DNA from 4 places in the Lysinibacillus sp. OF-1 genome. Region 2 is predicted to be linked to each of the others. Evidence: riboswitches for the same ligand, from Rfam matches in the RefSeq annotation. Region 2 holds a riboswitch; each other region holds the start of a gene.
The links. Region 2 has a riboswitch for thiamine pyrophosphate ahead of thiT (energy-coupled thiamine transporter ThiT). Riboswitches for the same ligand answer to the same signal wherever they lie in the genome.

Region 1 (5,808 bases), 540 kb from region 2:
CCATACCTTTGCATGAACTTTGATTTTCGACATTATTTCCTAGGAAATGATGATGAATGGCATTGCTTTGTTTCTTGCTGTCGTAATTCAACTCGTCGAATTTTTCCAGAGGATGTTTTGGGTAGCTCTTCGACAAATTCAATAGCACGTGGATATTTATATGGGGCAGTCAATGATTTCACATGACTTTGAAGTGTTTGAATAAGTGTTTCATCACCAATTTCACCATTACGAAGAACAATAAATGCCTTTACAATATTTCCTCGAACTTTATCTGGACTGGCAATGACAGCAGCTTCTTTCACAGTTGGATGCTTCATCAAAGCATCCTCTACTTCAAAGGGACCAATTGTATAACCCGAGGAGATAATGACATCATCTCCTCGACCCTCAAACCAAAAGTAGCCATCTTCATCTTTGTAGGCACGATCTCCTGTTATATACCAATCACCACGGAATTGTAAATTTGTACGTTCAGGATCATTTAAATATTTTTTAAAGAGAGCTGGTGTTTCACGATGAACAGCAATATCACCCACCTCTCCCACTGCAACAGGATTGCCGAAATCGTTAATAATATTAACGGTGTTGCCAGGAGTAGGTTTTCCCATTGAGCCAACTCGCGCCTCCATCCCTACCATTGTACCAACAAGTAATGTATTTTCCGTTTGACCATAGCCATCTCGCACTTGTAAATGGAATGTTTCTGAAAATACGTTGATAACCTCACTATTTAACGGTTCACCTGCTGATACAGCTTGGCGAATTGCATGTAAATCATATGCGTGTAAATTTTCAAGTGATGCCATAAAACGATATTCAGTTGGTGTACAGCATAATACATTGATTTTGAATTTTTCAAGCATTGCCAAATAGGAAGCAGCATCAAATTTACCTTTGTAAACAAATGCAGTAGCACCACTGCCTAATGTAGCGAGAAAGGGACTCCATATCCATTTTTGCCATCCAGGTGCTGCTGTTGCCCAAACAATATCATTTTCTTGTACACCTAACCAATGTGGTGCTGTTGTTCGTAAATGAGCATAGCCCCAGCTGTGTGTATGTACCGCTGCCTTTGGGTTACCTGTTGTGCCGCTTGTATAGGCTAAAAATGCATTATCAGTACTTTTTGTCGGGGTCGGATTTATGTAAGTTGTAGGTTGATGGTGCATTTTTTCTAGTAAAGGCTGCCAAGGCTCATGTGCTTTCCCTATGACAAATTGCTGTATGCCCTGTAAATTTCCAACTTCATCAAATTGTTCAATATAGGGCTCATAGGCAACAACCCCTTTAGCATTGGCGTGATGAATGCGATACTCAATATCTTTTGTTCTTAACATTTCTGAGCTTGGAATGATGGTTAAACCTGCTTTTAATGCTGCAATATAAACAATATATGCTTCCACTGAGCGTGGTACCATCACTAAAATCACATCACCCTTCGTTAAACCTTGTAAGGTGAAAACATGTGCTGCTTGATTCGCTTTTTCCATCAAATGTGCATATGTAATAAATTGTACAGCTTGATTTTCTTCATAAATAATTAAAGCATTTTTCGTTGCATCCTGAGCATATTTTTCAATTTCCTCTGTTATGTTATACCATTCTGGTGCAACTAAATCTTGTCTTTTCATGGCAGATGCCCCCTTTTGCTATGACACATTATAAAACTCCTTTTTCAGTATTTTCAATGGTTTGCGCTTAATTTAGGTAAAGTCATGACAACTATCATACCTAGCTATATGGCATCAGTCACGTTTTGTCGATAGGAAAACTAGCTATTGAACACAAATGAAAAGTATGGTACATTTTGGTCAACTAAAAGCAAAATTGCAGGGGGACTCGAAAGAGTTGAGAAGGTAAAACCTGACCCTTTGAACCTGTTAGTTAATACTGACGTAGGGAGCAACAGACATCGATTTTTTCAGATGAAAGGCTCTTTTTCGTGTATTTTCACATAAAAAGAGCCTTTTTGCATGCTTACGTCCATCCACAAAGGAGGACTAAAATTAAAATGATATTTCAAACAATTCGTCAACAGCAACCACTTATTCATTGCATCACAAACTATGTGGTGGCAAATTTCCAAGCAAATGGTTTATTAGCATTAGGTGCTTCGCCCGTTATGGCTGACGATAGCCAAGAGGTTGAGGAAATGGTAGCAATGGCACAAGCATTATTAATTAATATCGGGACACTCAATACTCGCACCAAAAACGCCATGCTGTTAGCAGGAAAAAAAGCTAATGCACTTGGCATTCCAGTTATATTAGATCCAGTTGGGGCAGGGGCTACAACTTATCGCAAGGAAACCGTTCAATACTTACTTGAAAACATACAATTTGCCGTAATTCGCTGTAATATCGGTGAGCTTGCGGCTATAGCCAATGTAGATTGGCAACAGAAAGGTGTAGATAGTGGTCATGGCTCCATGTCACTGGAGACGGAAGCATTACTAGTGGCACAACGATATAATTGTATCGTTATTGTAACAGGTGAACGTGATCTTATAACAAATGGTGAGCATAGCCAGTGGATAGCTGGTGGCCACCCACAAATGACAGAGGTCACTGGTACTGGCTGTTTACTTAGTGCGCTTTGTGGTGCTGCCTATGTCGCAGGTAACAAGCCATACAACCAATTAGCAGAAACACTCACTTACTATAAAAAGGCAGCAGTACTAGCTTCTGCATTCACTGCAGATATCGGTGATTTTCAAATAGCTTTGCTTAATGCTATACATCGTTTATCAAAGGATGGTGAAGCATCATGCATATTGTAACGACGATTGCTGGATCAGATAGTGGTGGCGGTGCTGGTATACAGGCTGATTTAAAAACATTTCAGGAATTAGAGGTGTTCGGCACTTCCGTTATTACAGCTTTAACTGCACAAAATACAACAGGCGTGACAGGTGTTTTCCCCATTGACATTTCGTTTGTGGAAAAACAATTTCAAGCGTTAGTCGAAGATTTTCCGATTGCTGCAATGAAAACAGGCATGCTTTATTCCTCTGGTATTATCCAAGCCATCGCACGCATGATCGGTGAATTAAACATACCACTAATTGTGGATCCCGTGATGATTGCAAAAGGTGGAGAAAGCTTATTACAGCAAGAAGCTATTGAGGCGTTACGCTCATCTTTACTACCACTAGCTACGATTGTTACGCCAAATATACCCGAAGCAGAGGCTCTCACGGGGAGAACCATTCGCCATTTTGAGGATATGAAACAAGTGGCTCAAAGCTTTTTACAGCTAGGTGTACAATGCGTCATTGTAAAGGGTGGGCATTTAGCAGAACCACTTTATGCCATTGATTATGTATTTTTCAAAAATGGACAATCTTTTTCGATGCAGTCTCCACGAATCCAAACCAAAAATACACATGGTACTGGCTGTACATTTTCAGCAGCACTCACTGCTTTTCTTGGACGAGGTTTAGCGATGGAAGAGGCTATTATCGAAGCTAAAAAATTTATTCAATTAGCGATTATGCATGATTTAGCCATCGGCAACGGGCACGGACCTACAAATCATTTCGCTTATCAACAGCATAAGGAAGCCTGTGAGGTAATTATTCATGAAACGTGAGGATTTACAGCTTTATTTTATTATGGGGACAGGCAATGTTTTTCAACAAAATCCCATCCATCTCCTCGAAAAGGCATTGCAAGCTGGCATTACGATGTTTCAATTTCGCGAGAAAGGGTCTCTTGCCTTAACTGGATTAGCCTATGAACAATTTGCACGCCAATGTCAAAAACTTTGTCAGCAGTATAATGTACCGTTTATCGTTAACGATGATATAGAGCTCGCTTTGCGAATTGGTGCCGATGGCGTTCATATTGGACAAGATGATTTAGATGTTGAAATAGCACGTAAAAAAATCGGGAACATGATACTTGGTGTTTCTGTACATTCACAGGAAGAATTACAAACAGCTATAGACCATCATGCTGATTATGTAGGAATTGGTCCAATCTTTGCAACAACATCTAAAAGTGATGCACAACCACCATGCGGTACAAATTTTTTACAGCAAGCTTATCATCTTTATCCTGAATTACCGATTGTAGCGATTGGTGGGATTACTTGTACAAATGCACATTCTGTTTTTCAAGCAGGTGCTGATGGTGTTGCCGTTATTTCTGCTATCTGTGAAAGTCAAGACATTGCACACACTGTATCTACATTTACGTCATTATCTCGCATAAAAAAATGATCTATAAACAAACTAAAACCAGTGCCTTTTACGGTCACTGGTTTTAAGTTTATAAATGCTTAGTCAGCATTTATTGGTTGTTTGGCATACCTTTTAATTGAGATTCTGCCATTTGTACAAGACGTTTAGTGATTTCACCACCAACGGAACCGTTAGCACGAGCTGAAGCTTCAGCTCCTAATTGAACACCAAATTCTTGTGCAATTTCGTATTTCATTTGATCTAGTGCTTGTTGTACACCAGGTACTGCAAGCTTGTTTGAACTGCGGTTGTTGTTTGAAGTCATGTGTCTCACCTCCTTGTGAATATAGAATGTGCGATATTCGATTTTTAATACGAAAATTTTAAAGGTAAATTGTACCTCTAATGGCATCTAGCCAGTAATATAAAAAAGCCGTCTCAAAATGGACTTTGAGACGGCTTTGAATCCTTATAATAGTTCTGCAAACTTATCTTGTTGTTGCTCTTCTTTCTTAGGGAAAATATAGACCTCTCGATTTTTTACTGCTCGCTCGATTAGCTCATCAAAATCAGAGAAGCTTTCATAATGCTCGACCTTTTCAAGCTTCGGCTTTGTTTTTGGACTTGTAGGTGTAAAAATCGTACAGCAATCTTCAAATGGCTGAATAGATGTTTCGTATGTGCCGATTTTTTCTGCAATATCAATGATTTCGAGTTTATCTGATGAAATTAACGGACGCAAAATAGGTGTATTCGTTACAGCATTAATCGCTGTTAAACTTTCAAGCGTTTGACTCGCTACCTGCCCAAGACTTTCACCTGTTACAATGGCAAGTGCCCCAATTTCCTCACGCACCTGATCAGCTACTTTCAACATCATACGGCGTGTTGTTGTCATCGATACATTAGAAGGCACTTTCTCTTTAATAAGAACTTGTATTTCAGTAAATGGAATGACATGTAAACGAATACTAGCACCAAATTTCGTTAGTTCATTGGCAAGTACCTTTACTTTTTCTAATGAATTTTCGCTTGTATATGGTGGACTAAAGAAGTGAATCGCTTCTAATCGCACGCCTCGCTTCATCATTAAATAACCTGCAACAGGGCTATCAATACCACCAGATAACATTAATAAAGATTTTCCATTAGACCCTACAGGCATTCCACCTGCGCCAGGAATAACTTGTGCCATCATATATGTTGCATCATGACGAACTTCTACACGTAGTTCAATATCAGGCTGCTTCACTTTGACTGATAAATTTTGAAATTGCGGTAAAACATAGCCACCAATCTCACGTTGGATGGCATGAGATTCTAAAGGAAATGTTTTATCGGTACGTTTCACTTCTACTTTAAATGTATGCTGCTCATCTTTAAATGTCTCCATTATAGTGATGGCAAGTTTCTTCATACTTTCTATATCTTTTTCACATGCAGCCACAGGGCTAAAAGATTGAATACCAAAAATTTTAGGTAAGCCTGTTACGAGTGCCTGCATTTGTGTTTCGTTTTCTATAGCAATAAACATACGATCACGCTCTGTACGAATATGCAGCTGTCCTAGATCGGCAAAAGCATGACGAATATTTTCACGTAAGCGACGGATAAAATCCATT
Region 2 (5,808 bases):
AGCAACTGGAAGTTATTGAACTTGCTCAAGTGGAAACGTTAAGAGTGAAGGCTTCTTCAGACGAGCGTATGTATCTAGAGAAGGCAGCACTTTTGTCATCTACGCAACAGCTTCTTCAAGATACATATCAGCAGCTAGAAGCACAGCATATTAAACAAGAAGACCAAGCACAGCTCATCGCTACTTTACACAAGACGGAGCAAGAGATTGCGAGCTTAAAAGTTGTCCATCATCAACTAGCAGATATGCGATTAAAGCTAAAGCATCAACGTGATAGAATAGAGCAGCTTAGAAATAAACAGATGGAATTAGAGCAATATTTAGCTGAGCACATGAAAGAATGGACAAGATTACAAGCGGTTGTAGAAGAACAGCTCAAGCAGATGCCAGCCAATTTACCAACATTACAGCAATTAAAGCAACAACTTACGGATGTTAGTAAACAGAAAATGGATTTGCAAAAAACATGGCAAGAGAGTCAAGAAAATTTGCATGTCGTAAAAGAAGCGACAAGTAATGCAAAACTAACTGTAGAAATCGCCAAACAATCTTTTGAGGAATTACAACTCAAAATGAATGAAAAGCGGCAGCAATTTTCAGCAAGCATGCAGGAAATCGGCTTTGACAGCTATGAGGAATACGCAGCTGCCAAACGGAGTGCGAGCCAATTGGAGGCGCTTCGCAAAGTATGCAGTGACTATGCTTTACAGGTACATACCCTGAAAATCCAAATAACTGAAGGGGCTATGTATCTTCAAGGGAAAGAGAAGCAAGATTTAGTGGTGATGGAAGCAAAAGTAGAACAACTTCGTACAGCGTATGAGGAAGCATTTAAACGTTTGCAACAGATGAATGGTTTTGCACAAGCATGCCAGGGCTTTATAAAAAAAGTGGAAGAAACAGCGAGAGAGCTTCAGTTACTTGAACAAGAAGCTGGTCGAGTAAAGGAACTCTATGGATTATTAAACGGACAAAATTCGAAAAAGCTGTCCTTTGAGCGATACATTCAAATTAATTACTTAGACCAAATTACCGATGCCGCTAATATTCGTCTTTATCACTTATCAAATGGTCAATTTGAGCTTAGACGTTCTGATAGACTAGAAAAGCATGCGAAGCAAAGTGGGCTTGGGCTTGATGTATATGATGCCTATACGGATCAATTACGTGATGTGAAAACATTATCCGGTGGCGAAAAATTTAATGCTTCCTTAAGTCTTGCTTTAGGAATGGCAGATGTCATTCAAAGCTTCCAAGGGAATATTCATATTGAAACCATGTTTATTGATGAGGGCTTTGGCTCGCTTGATGAGGAATCTTTGAATAAAGCAATTGATACATTAATTGCTTTACAGGATTCTGGTCGTATGATTGGCGTGATTTCTCATGTGCCTGAATTAAAATCGGCGATGCCAGCGGTCTTACATGTAGAAAAAACATTGAATGGACATAGTCAAACCCACTTTGAAGTGAAATAAATAAAAGGCGTATTTCCAAAACAAGGGAATACGCCTGCTGTTTATTTTTTTCGAGGGGTGGCTGTAGGTGTTGTCCCTTTTTTTGCAGCCATTACTTTTTTCACGATAGGAATAACAATAGGTGCTAATTTTACGGCGGTTTTCACAACATTTGATACTTTCATTCAAAAACAGCTCCTTTTACAATTACTACTACCTGTTTCGCTTAAAAATGAAACATTAACGAATAACACGAACAGCTTGAATAATATTCCATATTACAATTCCTAGTGAGACGATGGCATAAATGGCAAACGAAACGAACCAAATAATCAACATCTTATTATTGCCGGACGTTGGATCCAAATTAAATGTAGAAAAAACAAAGACAATAAAGAACAGAATGCCGAAAACAAAAGGAATTAAATGAGAGATAAGTGCACGAATTGAATGTCTTTTTACGTCACTATCTTTCGTAATAATGTACACAATTAATGGGACGATAAAAGGGGCGAAGAAAATACTTAAATAACTAAAGGCAGATAAAATTTTTTGGTTCTCCATAGTTGTACCTCCTTTTTTAATATTTACGCATGAAAAACAGCAAAGTTTCAAAAAAATAATATATGGAAGAGGTTGTAATCCTTCTATCCTTTGCGTACAATGAGAATGTTCAAATAAATTCAGATGTAACGACCACAAGGGGAGCTGATGATGTCAGCTGAGACTGGGCACGTAATGCCTTGACTCTTTGAACCTGTAAGTTAACGCTTGCGTAGGGATGTGGATAGAAACCGACACTAGTACGATGTGAGGCTCTGTCCTGGCATCGTTTTTTCATTCTTGAGGGAATAAAAAGGTGTCAGAAAGAGACATATCAGCGCATTTCTATTCCTGCTCTTGTATCCTACATCGGAACAAAGGAGAGAATATATATGGACAAAAAAAGACTATTAATGCTTGTGGAGATTGCGATATTTGCAGCAATCGCTCTTGTGCTTGATCAGGTTTCCTTTAAAGTATGGGCACAAGGTGGTTCTGTTAGTCTAGTCATGGTACCTATTATGTTAATAGCATTTCGCTGGGGCTTAGTAGCTGGGCTAACAACTGGATTACTCGTAGGTGTAATGCAAACCATGTTTGGTGCTACGATTGTGCACTGGCTACAAGGATTCCTTGATTATGGTGTTGCTTTCACAGTTGTAGGATTAGCGGCGGTTGTGCGTGGACCCGTGTTGGCGGCTGCCAAAAATGCCAACAAAACAAAAATGGCACTTTACATTATATTAGGTACGGTGCTTGCGGGCTTTTTACGATATGCAGCCCACACGATGGCTGGCGCTGTATTTTTTGCAGAATATGCTGGCGATCAAAATGCATGGATCTATTCCATCATCTATAATGGTACATATATGCTACCAGCAACTATTTTAACGGCAATTGTAGGCGTTCTTTTATTCACAGCTGCTCCACAATTAATGCAAAGAAAAGCATAAAACATGCCCCTCACATTTGTGAAGGGGCTTTTTTGTCGCAAATAACTCTTTGCGCACTTCGCAAAGTAAGGAAGCATACAATATTTAAAGCGTTTATCGTTATACGCATAACAAGTTATGTTATATTAAAGTATAGATATTAGATGAAAGGGACGTTATACATGATTGTAAAAACGCAAGAAGAGATTGAAGCTTTTAAAAAAATAGGACGCATTTGTGCTGAAATTCGTGAAGCGATGAAAGCTGCCACAAAACCAGGTGTTACAACATTGGAGCTAGATGAAATTGCTGGCCGTATGTTTGCAGAGGCTGGCGCGATATCTGGTCCAAAGGGAGAATATGATTTCCCAGGGTATACATGTATTAGTGTCAATGAAGAAGTGGCGCATGGTATCCCCGGAAAACGTGTTATTCAAGAAGGGGATATTGTAAATATCGATGTTTCTGGTTCATTAAATGGCTACTTTGCTGACACTGGTATTTCATTTGTGGTTGGTGATGGCTATGAGGACAAAGAAAAGCTATGTCGCGTTGCCAAAAGCGCCTTTGATCGAGCAATGACAAAGGTAAAGGCTGGGTCTAAATTAAATCAAATTGGTAAGGCAGTTGAACGTGAGGCGAATGCTAATGGCTTAACTGTTATTATGAATTTAACTGGTCATGGTTTAGGTCAATCTTTACATGATGAGCCGAATCACATTTTAAATTACTATGATGCATGGGATTCTACAATTATGAAAGAAGGTATGGTGCTTGCGGTTGAACCGTTTATCTCAGCGAAGGCAGAGCATATTGTAGAAGCTGGTGATGGTTGGACATTCATTACACCTGATAAATCACTTGTAGCTCAAATTGAACATTCAGTCATTGTAACAAAAGATAAACCGATTATCCTAACATCATTAGACGAAGAATAGAATGCAATGAAATGAAAAATCCTGCTTACCAATTTATTTTTGGTAGGCAGGATTTTTTTTAATAAATAAAATACCAACAAAGAGAACACCACATAAAAAGAAGGCGGCGGTAGTGACAAGTAGCTCATCAAAACCATTATGTAAGGCGATTCCTATATAAGCCCAAATAAAAACACTAGGAAACAAAATATCAAAGTGATGGAAACGGATATGTAGCGCAAGTGCTCCACCTAATGTCAGCAAAATTACTGCCCAAAGAGGCGTACTAAGACCAAAGCCGTTCCAACCATAAGCCGTTAACGTAAAACTGATATTCGTAATAAAAATAAATGTCATCCATGCAAAATAAATGGAGAAAGGAATACGACCCGACATTGCTTTGTCATGAAGAGGGTACGTATTATACAACATAAATAAATACAAGACTAAGAGTAATGTAATGCCAAGTGAAACAATAAATAACTCATGATGCCATACGTATATCATCAATGCTTGCAATATATTTATGCAGCTAAAAAGCGCAGACTGTTTCATAGTTGTCTTTTTGATATTCATAACTAACCAATAACCGAGTAAAAAATAAATAAGAATCCAAATTACATGACTTACACTAACTGGTGCAAATACTACAGAAAAGCGATTAGCGATTTCTAGCATAGATTGACCGTTGATATTCACGAAAAAGGATGAAAAGGTTAGGATGAGTGAGACAAGATAAGAAATTGTCATCAAGATAAACCGAGGCATGTTTTCCTCTCCCTTCGTGTTAGATTTTATAGGGAAAAGACAAATAAGTATAGTACTGTCACTATTTTTATTATAACGGAAACTTTCAACAATGTATCGTGTTGTTTTGCTCGTAATATCTACAATTTACCATCTCAATAGGCATCCATATATTTCTTTAGTACAATAAGAATATCCAACCAAAAGGAGTGAAGTTTCATGGCACAAAATTTGAAAAACCTAGACCTATCCATTGAACTAGATAAAAAGATGTATAAAAAGAAATTAAAAGTACTCCAATATGAAATGTTAAATGCACAGCAGTTTTTACTAAAAAACAAAATAGGTTTAATCTTAGTATTTGAAGGAATGGATGCTGCTGGTAAAGGTGGCGCGATCAAACGATTGATTGAACGTGTAGATCCGCGCGGTTATGTGGTACACCCTATCTCAGCTCCACAGCCACATGAATTACGCTATAACTATTTACAAAGATTCTGGAGAAAACTACCGCAGCATGGACAAATCGCTATTTTCGACCGCTCATGGTATGGACGTGTACTAGTAGAGCGTATCGAAGGCTTTGCAACAAAGGATGAATGGTCTCGTGCGTATGAAGAAATTAATAATTTCGAGAAAATTTTAACTGCGGGAGATTACATAATTATTAAGTTCTGGCTACATGTTTCAGATGAAGAGCAATTAAAACGCTTTAAAGAACGTGAAGAAAACCCTTATAAATCTTGGAAGCTAACAGACGAGGATTGGCGGAATCGAGAAAAATCACCACAATATATTGAAGCGGCGAATGCAATGTTTGACAAGACAGATAAAAAGGATGCTCCATGGATTTTAGTTGCTGGAGACGATAAAAAACATGCGCGTGTTCAGGTGCTTCAAGAAACAATTGCACATATTGAACGTGAGGCTCAAAAACGTGGTCTTCATCTAACAAATGTATTAGCTAATGGACAGCTAGAGGATGCTGATTCATCCAGTTTAGAAATAATAAATGAGAAAAAGCAAGAACAAAAAACAAAATAATAAAATGGTGCTGCTGTAACAATAAGACATGAGCTGTTTTAGTTGTAGCAGCATCTTTTTTTACATACAATGAAATAAAACTAGGGTTTACAATCATTAGATTGTAGCCAATGTGAACAGAGAATGAGAAATGTACTGATATTTATTGGAAGGCTAGTGTGGAGAAAT
Region 3 (5,808 bases), 1.6 Mb from region 2:
TAATTGCACCAAAACAACCAGGTATTTATATGGTACGTTCAAATAATGAAGAAAAACAATTTATTGTGCAATTGCAAGCCCAGGAACGTGTTATTGAACAAGGAACAAGCTATACATTAGGCGACATTTCAGACAATGGGAAGGAAGAGGTATCGATGGCCTCCTTCGTACCTTGGTTAATTGTAATAGTTTTAATTTTGCTTGTTGCAGAGTGGGAGGTGCAACGACGTCGTGGATTTACGAATTGATACGCCATTAGTATTGTTGCTATTACTTCCATTGTTCTTGTATTTTGGATGGACTTATTTTCGAGAACGGCAGCGACTAAAAAAGAGTCATATTGTTGTGCTTGCTATTCGCATAGTAGCGATATGCTGTTTAGTTTTGGCACTTGCAGGGCCGTATTTATTATTACCGATAAAAGAAGAACAGATCGTGTATTTACTAGACCGATCTGCGTCTATGAATGGTACAGAAGATGAGATGGCTCAGTTTATACAGGAGAGCCTACAATCTAAAAAAGAACCCCAACTTGCAGGGATCTATTCTTTTTCTTCCACTTTACAAACAGAAGCCATTTTGTCTAAAGAATTAAAGGATGTACCGAAGCTTACAGAAATCAAAGCAACAGATCAAACGAATATTGAACAAAGTCTACAGCTTGCAACAGGCATAGTTGATCCAAAAAAAGCGACTCGCCTTGTATTATTAACAGATGGTAATGAGACAAAAGGAGATGCTTTAGAATTTGTCTCCAGATTGAAAGGTGCCAATATTAGTGTGGACGTTGTACCTTTTAGTCTACCAGTTGTCCATGATGTGTCGCTCAAAAGCTTTGTCTCTCCTCAGGTTGCTTATGTAGGAGAGCAGCAACAATTAGTAACAGAAATTCATGCAACAGCAGCAGGGCAAGGGGAGCTGTTATTATATGAAAATGATGAACTAATTCATCGCGAGGCAGTTGAGCTGACGGAAGGTACAAATGTGTTTACCTATAAACACGCAGCAACAGCTGAAGGACTTGTAAAATACGAAGCAGTTATTCAAGTTGGGCAGGATGCTATTTTTGAAAACAATAAATTAACAAGTGTCACAATGGTACAAAGTGAACCCCATTTACTCATCGTCAATGGCTATGAAACAGCTTCACCTATCGCGGCAGCACTTGGTAGTCAATCCATTGCCTATGATGTTGTCGATCCTAAAAGCCTACCAAATGAACTGTCCAGCTATTTACAATATAATGCGATCATTTTTGACAATGTGCCTGGTCATTTAGTTGGTGAGGCGAAAATGAGTGTGATTGAGCAAGCAGTCAAAAACTTTGGGGTTGGTTTCACGATGGTTGGTGGAGAAAATAGTTTTGGTTTAGGAGGCTATTTTAAAACGCCAATTGAAACGTTATTGCCTGTGGAGATGGAAATTAAGGGCAAGGAGCAATTACCTTCATTAGGGCTAGTCATAGTGCTGGATCGTTCTGGCAGTATGCATGGCTCGAAGCTAGAGCTAGCTAAGGAAGCAGCGGCACGTTCTGTTGAAATGCTACGAGATGAGGATACATTAGGCTTTATCGCCTTCGATGATCGTCCTTGGGAAATTATAGAAACCGCGCCTCTTAAAAGTAAAGAAGAGGCAGTGGATACCATTCTATCAGTAACACCAGGAGGCGGAACAGAAATCTATAGTTCATTAGCTAAAGCCTATGAAAATCTCGCCGATTTAAAGCTTCAACGTAAACATATTATTCTTTTAACCGATGGGCAATCACAGTCTGGGAATTATGAGGATTTAATTGCTGAGGGAAAAGAAAATGGTATCACTTTATCAACAGTAGCGATTGGACAAGATGCTGATGCTAACTTACTCGAAGCACTTAGTGATATGGGTAGTGGACGGTTCTATGATGTCATTGATGAACAAACCATTCCTTCTATTTTATCTCGTGAAACAGCTATGATTTCTCGCACCTATATTGAGGATAATCCGTTTTATCCAGCAATTTATAATGCCGCAGGATGGAATTCGCTATTTGCCAATGGCGTCCCTCAAATGAATGCTTATATTGGAACGACAGCTAAGCAAGGGACAACCGTAATTGCAGAAAGTGAGAAGGAAGATCCTGTGTTAGCACAATGGCAATATGGACTCGGTAAAACATTTGCTTTTACATCCGATTCAACGGGTAAATGGACAGGAGATTGGGCAAGATGGCAGGACTGGGGAACATTTTGGCAGACGCTTATTTCACAAATGTTGCCAAGCTATAATGATGTTGCCTATGATGTGAGATTAGAAGCTGATGGCTCCTTTATGATTACAGACCCTACAAATGAAGCCGCATTTTTAGACATTGTAGCGGTTAATGAAGCAGGGGAGGAGTTAGAAACACAGTTAGAAACCATTTCAGCCTCCCAAGTTCGAGCTGTTGTACAGGCCGAACCTGGATTGATTTTCTTCCGTATAGCGGATGAGCAGCAGGCCATTTATCAGGCAGGTCTAAGTGTTCCTTATAGTGCTGAGTATGAACTGCTCCCTGTTAATGAAAAACTGATTGAAGAGTTAACAAATCAAACAGGGGGAGCCGTTTTAAAAGAACCACAAGATGTGTTCCGTGACTTTACAACCAAAGGAGCGGATCGACAAAACATTGCTACATGGCTTCTTTTAGCAAGTATGCTTCTATTCTTTATGGATATTACCATAAGACGTTTTGGGTGGAGTTTCTTAACAAAAACGAATAAAAAAGAGCAGCCAATTGAGGAGAAACCTGTACAAGCAGAAGATACGAACGTAGCCCAGCTATTAAAGGGTATGAAAAAACGATCATAATAGAGTGAAGGCAGTGCAAAATCATTCCATTTTGCACTGCTTTTTTGAATGCTTTGAGGTTTTAAAAAATGGTGCAAAGGTGATTGACAAAGTGCAGCCTTCGAAAAGTGCTTCTCAGGGGAGAGAGACGCTCATAAAGAAACGAACCCCGCTCAAAGACTAGAAAAGGAATCTTCTCGCACATCTTAAAGAATTTCCAAAATCAAAAAGCACTCAGCACCACTCAATAAAGCGAAGAATTAAAACTCTTTACTAGTACCGATTTTCGCAAAGTACTAGCTACCATAACACCTAAGATGGCCCCGATGGTACTTGATGTTAAAAAGGCTGGCATGAAGAATAATGCAGCTACGGATGTCTCCATAAGCAATTTTGCATAGGGTACGGCAATAAGTGAAGCTAAAATACCAGTGCCAAAAACTTCGCCGAATCCTGCTAGCCATGGTTTTCTACTGTATTTGTAGGCAAGGGCCGCACACAATGCACCAATAATACTACCAGGAATCGCTAAAAGAGAGCCTGTACCAGTAAAGATACGAATGATGGCTGTCACAAAGGCAACTAGAACTGTTGGCACGGGTCCTAGTATAATAGCTCCTATTACGTTAACAGCATGCTGAATGGGGTAGGCACGTGCGATGCCTGTTGGTATGGATACAAAGGTAGATCCTGCTACAGCAATCGCTACTAATAAAGCCATGATTGTCATTTTACGAATTGACATAAGGTTCACTCCTCTTGAATAAAATCATGAGGGAAATTAAAAGGCCGCTTCCTTTAAACAATAGGAAGCGGCCTTGCATAGACAATGACAATAGCAAGTAGCGCCACTTCCCTCCGCTAGTATGAACTAGATCAGGTTCAAAGGGTCCGTACATCATCATATACGTCTCAGCCTTTTAAAGGCTCCCCTAGTGGTAAATATCATTCAATTTTATTAACCAACATTACTGTAACATAATGTTAAAAATAGTCAATGATTTTTCTGACTATTTCGTATCAGGATGCATTAGATGAGGTGCTTTTTTCAATGTCCAGATGAGTGCAAGGAAGAAGCAGGCTAATAATATGATAGATCCGAAAATATATGGACTGTTCATATTCCAGTCAAATAGTAAACCTGCTAAGGCTGGTCCAATCATATTGCCAAGGCTCATGTAAGCATTATTCAAGCCCGCAGCAAACCCTTGTTCTTTCTCTGCAAGCTTTGAAATTAGTGTATTTACAGCAGGACGAATTAGTGTTGTTGCTGTAGAGAAAATAGTTGCTACAACTAATATAAGAGCGAAGCCAGATACAAACAATATTAAGAAAATAGCAACAGATGCAATAAATAAATTGACTAACACAACTTTCATTTCACCAAAGCGATTAAAAAGTGGTGTAATCACAAACATTTGTACAACTACCCCAAAAGCACCACCGACAACTAAAATAATCGCAATATCTACGGGTGTGTAATTAAACTTTTCTGTCACAAATAATGACAAGGTTGTTTGGAAGTTGGCAATTCCGAACGAGAACACGAGCATGATAATGAGCATAACGAAATAAGGCATATGTATGGAACGAGCCATTTGCTTCGCCAGATTTTCTTGCTTTTGCTTGTCATGTGAAGTGTTTGGTTTAGTAGATGGTAATAAAAAATAAGATAAAACAGATGCTAGTATGGCAGCAACTCCTGCCGTGAAAAATGGAAAATGTAAACTAACCTTTGCTAAGAAACCACCTATTCCTGGCCCTATCATAAAGCCAAGTGACATAGCAGCACCCAACATACTCATACCTTTTCCACGTTCCTCGTAGGTAGTAACGTCAGCTACAAATGCCATAATAGGAGGTGCAACAAATGCGGAACCTAGACCGCCTAAAAAGCGTGCTAAAAATAGCATCCAGACGTCTGTGGCTAGGCCAAAACCGATTTGTGCAAGACCTGTCACAATAAGACCGAAAATAATTAAATTTTTCCGACCATACTGATCCGAAAGATTCCCAGCAATTGGAGAAAATACGAATTGAGCTAAGGCGAACGTTGCAATTAGCATACCTAGAACTTGTCCTGCTGCACCGAATATTTTTAAATACTCTGGCATGACAGGAATAATAATTCCAATACTCCCCATTGCGATAAACATATTAAACATTAAAATATATAAAGCCGCCTTATTGGACTTCTGCTGGGTCATCGAATGAACCCCCTTTTTATAATCAAATATACTAAAGTCTATCATAAGATATCCTATCATCATATCGGTTGAAAGTCTGAAATGAAACATACCTGCTAGTGCAGCAATACCAATCCACGATGTAGAAAAGAATAAACAGACAATAGGTGAGGTGCTGCCAGAAGCAGGAAGATAATAGAAAAAGGTCTATCGACAAAATAAAAATTCATCGATAGACCTTTATATGCTTTAACGAATACTCATTTTAAATTCTAAAAACAATTCATTATATTTCCCTAAATAGTCTGGTCCTAAATTTTTGTAAACTTCTAATGTATCGCGTTGTTCTTCAGAAGGATAGTAGCGTTCATCAGAAACAACTTCTTCATCCATTAAGTCCATAGCAGCGATATTAGGCGTAGAGTAGCCTACATAATCGGCATTTTGTGCACCCGATTCAGCACTTAGCATGAAATTGATAAAGGCATGGGCACCGTCGATATTTTTCGATGTTTTAGGGATGACCATATTATCGAACCATAAATTCGAGCCTTCCTCAGGTACAGCAAAGTCTAGCTCCTCATTTTCATACATCATATCTGCTGCTTGCCCAGACCAAGTAAGGGCTACAGTGGCCTCATTGTTGATCATTAATGGTGTAATTTCATCTCCAATGATGGCTTTTACATTTGGTGCAAGTGTGATTAATTTATCAGTAGCCTTACGTAGTTCCTGATTGTCTAGTGAGTTCAAGGAATATCCGAGACTGTTTAAGCCCATTCCAATGACTTCACGAGCACCATCTACTAAAAAG
Region 4 (5,808 bases), 1.7 Mb from region 2:
CCGTGCGCAAGCCGTAGTAGAACCGATCAAGGGTGGCAAAGAGCAAATTGTCATCACGGAATTACCATATGATGTGAATAAAGCGAATCTTGTGAAAAAAATTGATGAGCAACGTGTAGATAAACGTTTAGAGGGTATTGCGGAAATCCGAGATGAATCAGACCGTACAGGCTTACGTGTTGTAATTGAGCTGAAAAAGGATGTTCCGGGAAAAGGAATCTTACAATACCTATTTAAAACAACAGATTTACAGGTAGCTTATAATTTTAATATGATTGCTATTCATAATCGTCGTCCAACGATGATGACATTGCCATTATTGCTAGATGCCTATATTGCGCATCAAAAAGAAGTGGTGACGAACCGTTCGATTTATGATTTACAAAAGGCAAAGGATCGTTCTCATATTGTAGAAGGGTTAATAAAAGCACTCTCCATTTTAGATGAAGTGATTGCGACAATCCGTTCTTCTAACGATAAGAAGGATGCGAAGCTTAATTTACAAGCGAAGTTTGATTTTACAGAGGTACAAGCCGAGGCGATCGTTAGCTTACAATTATATCGTTTAACGAATACAGACATTACAGAGCTTCGTCAAGAACAAGACGAGTTAAATAAGTTGATTGCGAAGCTAGAAGGAATTTTACAAAGTGAAGCCAAGCTTGTACGTGTCATTAAACAAGAGTTACTAGAGATTAAGAAACGCTTCACAGAGCCACGTCGCTCGAAAATTGAGCAGGAAATAGAAGAAATTAAAATTACGCTAGATGTCCTTGTGCCAAGTGAAGAGGTTGTGGTGACGGTGACAAAGGATGGCTATATTAAACGTACATCCACACGTTCACATGCCGCTTCCAATGGTCAGGATTTTGCGATGAAGGATTCGGATTACTTATTGTATGAAGCAACCTTAAATACACAGCATCATCTGTTACTGTTCACAAATCGAGGCAATTATATTTACCAGCCTGTTCATGAGCTACCTGATATTCGCTGGAAGGATCTTGGACAGCATATTTCAAGTATTGTGCCAACAGGGGAAGATGAGTCTATTATTGCAGTGTATGGCTTTGAAACATTCGAACAGCCAAATACGTATATTTTAACAGCTACAAAAGATGGTCAAATTAAACGCTCCCCACTGGCAGATTATGCGGTGACGCGTTATTCGAAGCCAATAAAAACAATGAATGTTAAAGCGGGCGATGCGATGATCTTTGCATCGTTTGTGACAGATGATGTGGAACTGATGTTAACAACGGATACAGCCTATGCGATTCGTTTCCCACTGGAAGAATTACCAGTTACAGGGGTGAAAACAGGCGGTGTCAAAGGCATCACGCTAAAGGATGGAGAAGCCTTAGTCGGTGTCAATGTGCTACAGCCTGATGTTACACAATATGTGGTAATCGTCACACAGCGTGGAGCCGTGAAGAAAATGAATGTTGCAGAAGTTGAAGTGGCAAGTCGTGCAAAACGTGGTCTAAAAGTATTAACAGAATTAAAAGCAAATCCTCACCGTATTGTGGCAGTTATTCAAGCAACGAATGAGGAGCAAATAGTGATTGAAACGGAAAAAGGTGTACAAGAGCTCATTGATGTCCAAACATTGACGCGTGCTGATCGCCATTCCAACGGTTCGTTTAAAGTGGATATTGCAACAGATGGGGCTATTTCCCATGTTTTAACGGCTAAAAAAGAACAGAAACTAAGCTAATGATAAGCCCAGTCTCTTAGGAGTGCTGGGTTTTTTTACGAGAGCAGTCGTTAGTCAAAAATAGCATCTTGTCATTTTAGCGTAACTATGGGTATAATAATCAACGAAAAGTTCATAGCACAAGAATGTAGGGGGGCTAGTAGTTGCTAGCTGAGATTGTGTCCGATAGACGCTGACCCTTTGAACCTGATTTGGCTCGTACCAGCGTAGGGAACATCTATTCAAAAAAGCAAAGTTTTGAAGATTGATTGCAATACGTCTGGGAGGAATCCTAGGCGTTTTTTTATGTTTTCAAGCAATATCTTGCCAAACGCATACGCTTTCTTTCTGGTGACAACATTCAATCATGAACACTTTCACATTATCAACTAGGAGGACTTCGCATGAAAAAATGGTTATTTATTCTAGTGGCTGCACTTTTAACGTTAGTGGGCTGTAGTGACAAGGAGGACAAGCAGGCTACTGATCAGCTGAAAAAAGTATCAGTGGTCTTAGATTGGACACCAAATACAAATCATACAGGACTGTATGTCGCAAAAAAACTCGGTTATTTTGAGGAGCAGGGCTTAGATGTTGACATTATTATGCCTGGGGAGGCAGGAGCCGATCAGCTTGTTGCTTCTGGCAAGGCAGAGTTTGGTGTGAGCTATCAGGAAGGGATTACACAGGCTCGTGTGCAAGATGTGCCTCTTGTCTCCATTGCTGCTATTATTCAACATAATACATCTGGCTTTGCTTCTATTGCATCAAAAGGTATTACATCACCAAAGGATTTCGAAGGTAAAACCTATGGCGGTTGGGGGGCTCCACTAGAGCAAGCTGTCCTACAATCATTGATGCAAACAGAAAAGGCAGACATTCATAAACTAGATATCGTCAATGCAGGAGATTTAGATTTTTTCACGATGATGCAAAAGGATATTGATTTTGCTTGGATTTATTACGCGTGGACAGGTATTGAAGCTGAGCTACGGGGTGAAAAGATTAATATGCTGTACTTAACAGATTATAGTGATCAGCTGGACTATTATACACCTGTTCTAGCTACAAATGAAAAAATGATCCAGGACAATCCTGACCTAGTTCAAGCGTTTGTGGCGGCTGCATCGAAGGGCTATGAATACGCCATAGCACATCCAAGTGAGGCGGCTGATATTTTAATAGAAGCGGCTCCCGATTTAGATCAAGCGTTAGTGCATAAAAGTCAGGAATGGCTAGCCGATAAATATCAGGATGATGCCAAGCAATGGGGAGAGCAAAAGTTTTCTGTATGGGAAAACTATGCAAAATGGATGTCTAGCAACAACGTGTTAGAGGGCGAATTTAATGCGAAACAAGCCTTTACAAATGATTTCTTACCTAAAAAGGAGGCCAAATAAGATGGCGAATTCATTAATCAGTGTTCAAATCATTCCAAAAACAGAGAAATTTGAGGATGTTATACCGTATGTCGATGCGGCGATTGCTGTGATAGATGCTGCTGGTGTGAAATATGAGGTACATCCGTTGGAAACGACGATGGAAGGTGAGCTGTCAACGTTGCTGCAAATCATTGAAAAAATGAATGACAAGATGATTGAGCTTGGTGCTATCAATGTCATTACACAAGTGAAAATATTATATCAGCCAACTGGTATAACAATGGATACATTAACGGAGAAATACCAGTAATGAAACAAGCTTTGCAAAAGGGAAGGACGATTATTTTTATCGCCTTCCTCTTATTCGTGTGGGAGCTCATTGTGCATGTGGCTGAAGTTCCTCATTGGTTATTACCTGCACCAAGTAGTATTTTGTTGGAAGCTTTTAAAGCCTATCAAACCTTTTTACCACATGCTTGGGCTACGATGCAATTAGCCTTATTAGGACTTGCCATTGGCATTGCCTGTGGATTAATGGTGGCGATTGTCTTGCATCGATTTACATTTATTCGGGAGTTGTTTTATCCGATTTTAATTATGTCGCAAAATATCCCTATTCTTGTCTTAGCGCCATTGCTCATTATTTGGTTTGGCTTTGGTTTATTACCAAAGCTCATCATTATTTGCCTCGTGTGCTTTTTCCCCATTGTTATTGCGGCAATGGACGGATTTCGGCAAACAGCACCTGAGTTAAAGCATTATTTTGCCATGGTTGGTGCTACAAAGGCGCAAACTTTTTGGAAGCTCGAATGGCCTCATGCATACCCAACGATTTTTTCAGGTGTAAAAATTGCTGCGACGTATAGTGTGATGGGCGCTGTTATTGCGGAGTGGCTTGGTGCAAAAAAAGGAATAGGCGTTTATATGACCTTAGCACAGTCCTCGTTCCGCACTGATCGTGTATTCGTAGCCATTTTTGCGATTGTTTTATTAAGCTTACTGTTGTTTAGCAGTATTCGCTTACTTGAAAAATTCATGGTGAAGGGGAGAGGCTATCATGCTCAGCATTCAAAACATCGCTAAATCCTTTGATACCCTGCAAGTTCTTGAAGATGTATCCTTTGACGTTAAAGATGGAGAGTTTGTGGCCATTGTTGGTCCCTCTGGCAGTGGTAAGAGTACCCTTTTTCAATTAATTGGTGGCGTTTCTACGATTGATCAAGGGTCCATTTTATTAAATGAAGAGGACATTCAGCGAAAAAGAGGAACGATTGGTTATATGCCTCAGCAGCCTTGTCTACTACCTTGGCGCACGATTTTAGAGAATGTCACACTCGTAGAGGAATTACAGCATCAACCAAATGCTGAACGTGCTATAGAGTGGCTTGAAAAGGTGGGGCTTGGTTCATTTATCCATGCTTATCCAAACGAATTGTCAGGCGGCATGCAACAGCGTGTATCTTTTATACGTGCGATGGTCAGTGATAAGCCTATTTTATGCTTAGATGAACCATTTTCTGCGCTGGATGAATTCACCAGACTGGAAATGCAAGCGTGGCTATTATCCATCTGGGAAGCCTATCGTAAATCAATACTATTTGTCACGCATAGTATTGAGGAAGCACTCTTTTTAGCGGATCGGATCCTTGTTTTAAGCAAACGTCCTGCGACGGTTAAAAAGGAAATCATTGTGCCTTTTGAAAGACCCCGAAAAGAGGAAATTCGTCATTCAGCAGCGTTCACCGAGTTAAAGCAACAATTATTTATGTACTTACAAGAAGAAAAGGGTGATATGTTTGTTGATTGATGCTCATATTCATTTGGATCAGTATCGAGATGAGGAAATTCCAGCCTTACTTGAAGAGGTAGAGACGGTGATTGCGGTTAGCATGCAGTTGTCGTCCTGTAAAAGAACATTGCATTTATCGAATAACTATCAGCCAGTGAAAGCCGCTTTTGGCTTTCATCCGGAACAGCCTTTACCAAATCCAAGCGATGAGGAGGCATTATTTGATTGGATCCGTTCACATAAAGAACATATGGTAGCTGTTGGTGAGGTCGGTTTACCTTATTATTTAAGACAACAGCAAACGATAGATGACCGACTTTATGTGGCTCTATTAGAGCGTTTTATAGTCTTGGCAAAGGAATTGGATAAGCCAATAGTGTTACACGCTGTCTATGAGGATGCTAGCATCGTTTGTGATTTACTTGACAAACATCAGCTTCGCCAAGCACATTTTCATTGGTTTAAAGGGGATGAGGCTGTGGTGAAACGCATGATTCAGCATGGCTATTTTATTTCGATCACCCCTGATTGTTTGTATGAACAAGAAATTCAACAGTTGATACAAGCTTATCCCATTGAACTAATGATGGTGGAAACGGATGGTCCTTGGCCTTTTGAAGGACCGTTTACAAATAAACGTACATCTCCGTGGATGATGCATTCGACCATTGAGGTCATAGCGTCCATCAAGGGGTTGTCGACACAGGAAGTGGCTCAAATTATCACGCAAAACACCAATGCCTTCTATCGGCTTTAAAAGAAAAAGCAGTATAGGGAACGTTAGTCGTCCTTATACTGCTTTTTATGTTTTGTGAAATCATGATCGAGTTTCTCATTCTTTGTTTTTGTTATGCGCTCGTGTGTACTGAAGGATATAGATTGACGTTTTTTTTCAACATCCTTGCCGACAGTTCGTTTAATATGCATCCGTTTCTTTTTAG

Region 1: linked by a shared signal. The riboswitch ahead of thiM (hydroxyethylthiazole kinase) and the one ahead of thiT (energy-coupled thiamine transporter ThiT) in region 2 are both predicted to bind thiamine pyrophosphate.
Region 3: linked by a shared signal. The riboswitch ahead of thiW (energy coupling factor transporter S component ThiW) and the one ahead of thiT (energy-coupled thiamine transporter ThiT) in region 2 are both predicted to bind thiamine pyrophosphate.
Region 4: linked by a shared signal. The riboswitch ahead of NV349_RS11505 (ABC transporter substrate-binding protein) and the one ahead of thiT (energy-coupled thiamine transporter ThiT) in region 2 are both predicted to bind thiamine pyrophosphate.

The regions. Positions count from the first base shown of each region.
Region 1 covers NZ_CP102798.1:3,484,714-3,490,521, forward strand. The annotation lists gene mbcS (acyl-CoA synthetase MbcS) at 33-1,634, opposite strand; TPP riboswitch at 1,825-1,922, shown strand; gene thiM (hydroxyethylthiazole kinase) at 2,015-2,782, shown strand; gene thiD (bifunctional hydroxymethylpyrimidine kinase/phosphomethylpyrimidine kinase) at 2,770-3,594, shown strand; gene thiE (thiamine phosphate synthase) at 3,584-4,225, shown strand; gene NV349_RS17050 (alpha/beta-type small acid-soluble spore protein) at 4,296-4,511, opposite strand; gene thiI (tRNA uracil 4-sulfurtransferase ThiI) at 4,656-5,808, opposite strand, start outside.
Region 2 covers NZ_CP102798.1:4,027,116-4,032,923, reverse strand. The annotation lists gene NV349_RS19820 (AAA family ATPase) at 1-1,478, shown strand, start outside; gene NV349_RS19815 (hypothetical protein) at 1,520-1,642, opposite strand; gene NV349_RS19810 (magnetosome magnetite crystal formation protein family) at 1,698-2,021, opposite strand; TPP riboswitch at 2,149-2,256, shown strand; gene thiT (energy-coupled thiamine transporter ThiT) at 2,393-2,953, shown strand; gene map (type I methionyl aminopeptidase) at 3,115-3,870, shown strand; gene NV349_RS19795 (TspO-related membrane protein) at 3,904-4,617, opposite strand; gene NV349_RS19790 (polyphosphate kinase 2 family protein) at 4,816-5,640, shown strand; gene NV349_RS19785 (GNAT family N-acetyltransferase) at 5,807-5,808, shown strand, end outside.
Region 3 covers NZ_CP102798.1:877,854-883,661, forward strand. The annotation lists gene NV349_RS04040 (vWA domain-containing protein) at 1-248, shown strand, start outside; gene NV349_RS04045 (VWA domain-containing protein) at 232-2,829, shown strand; gene thiW (energy coupling factor transporter S component ThiW) at 3,053-3,553, opposite strand; TPP riboswitch at 3,645-3,752, opposite strand; gene NV349_RS04055 (MFS transporter) at 3,819-5,015, opposite strand; gene NV349_RS04060 (ABC transporter substrate-binding protein) at 5,244-5,808, opposite strand, start outside.
Region 4 covers NZ_CP102798.1:2,372,599-2,378,406, reverse strand. The annotation lists gene parC (DNA topoisomerase IV subunit A) at 1-1,717, shown strand, start outside; TPP riboswitch at 1,837-1,947, shown strand; gene NV349_RS11505 (ABC transporter substrate-binding protein) at 2,101-3,096, shown strand; gene NV349_RS11500 (thiamine-binding protein) at 3,098-3,388, shown strand; gene NV349_RS11495 (ABC transporter permease) at 3,388-4,161, shown strand; gene NV349_RS11490 (ABC transporter ATP-binding protein) at 4,136-4,885, shown strand; gene NV349_RS11485 (TatD family hydrolase) at 4,875-5,624, shown strand; gene NV349_RS11480 (hypothetical protein) at 5,648-5,808, opposite strand, start outside.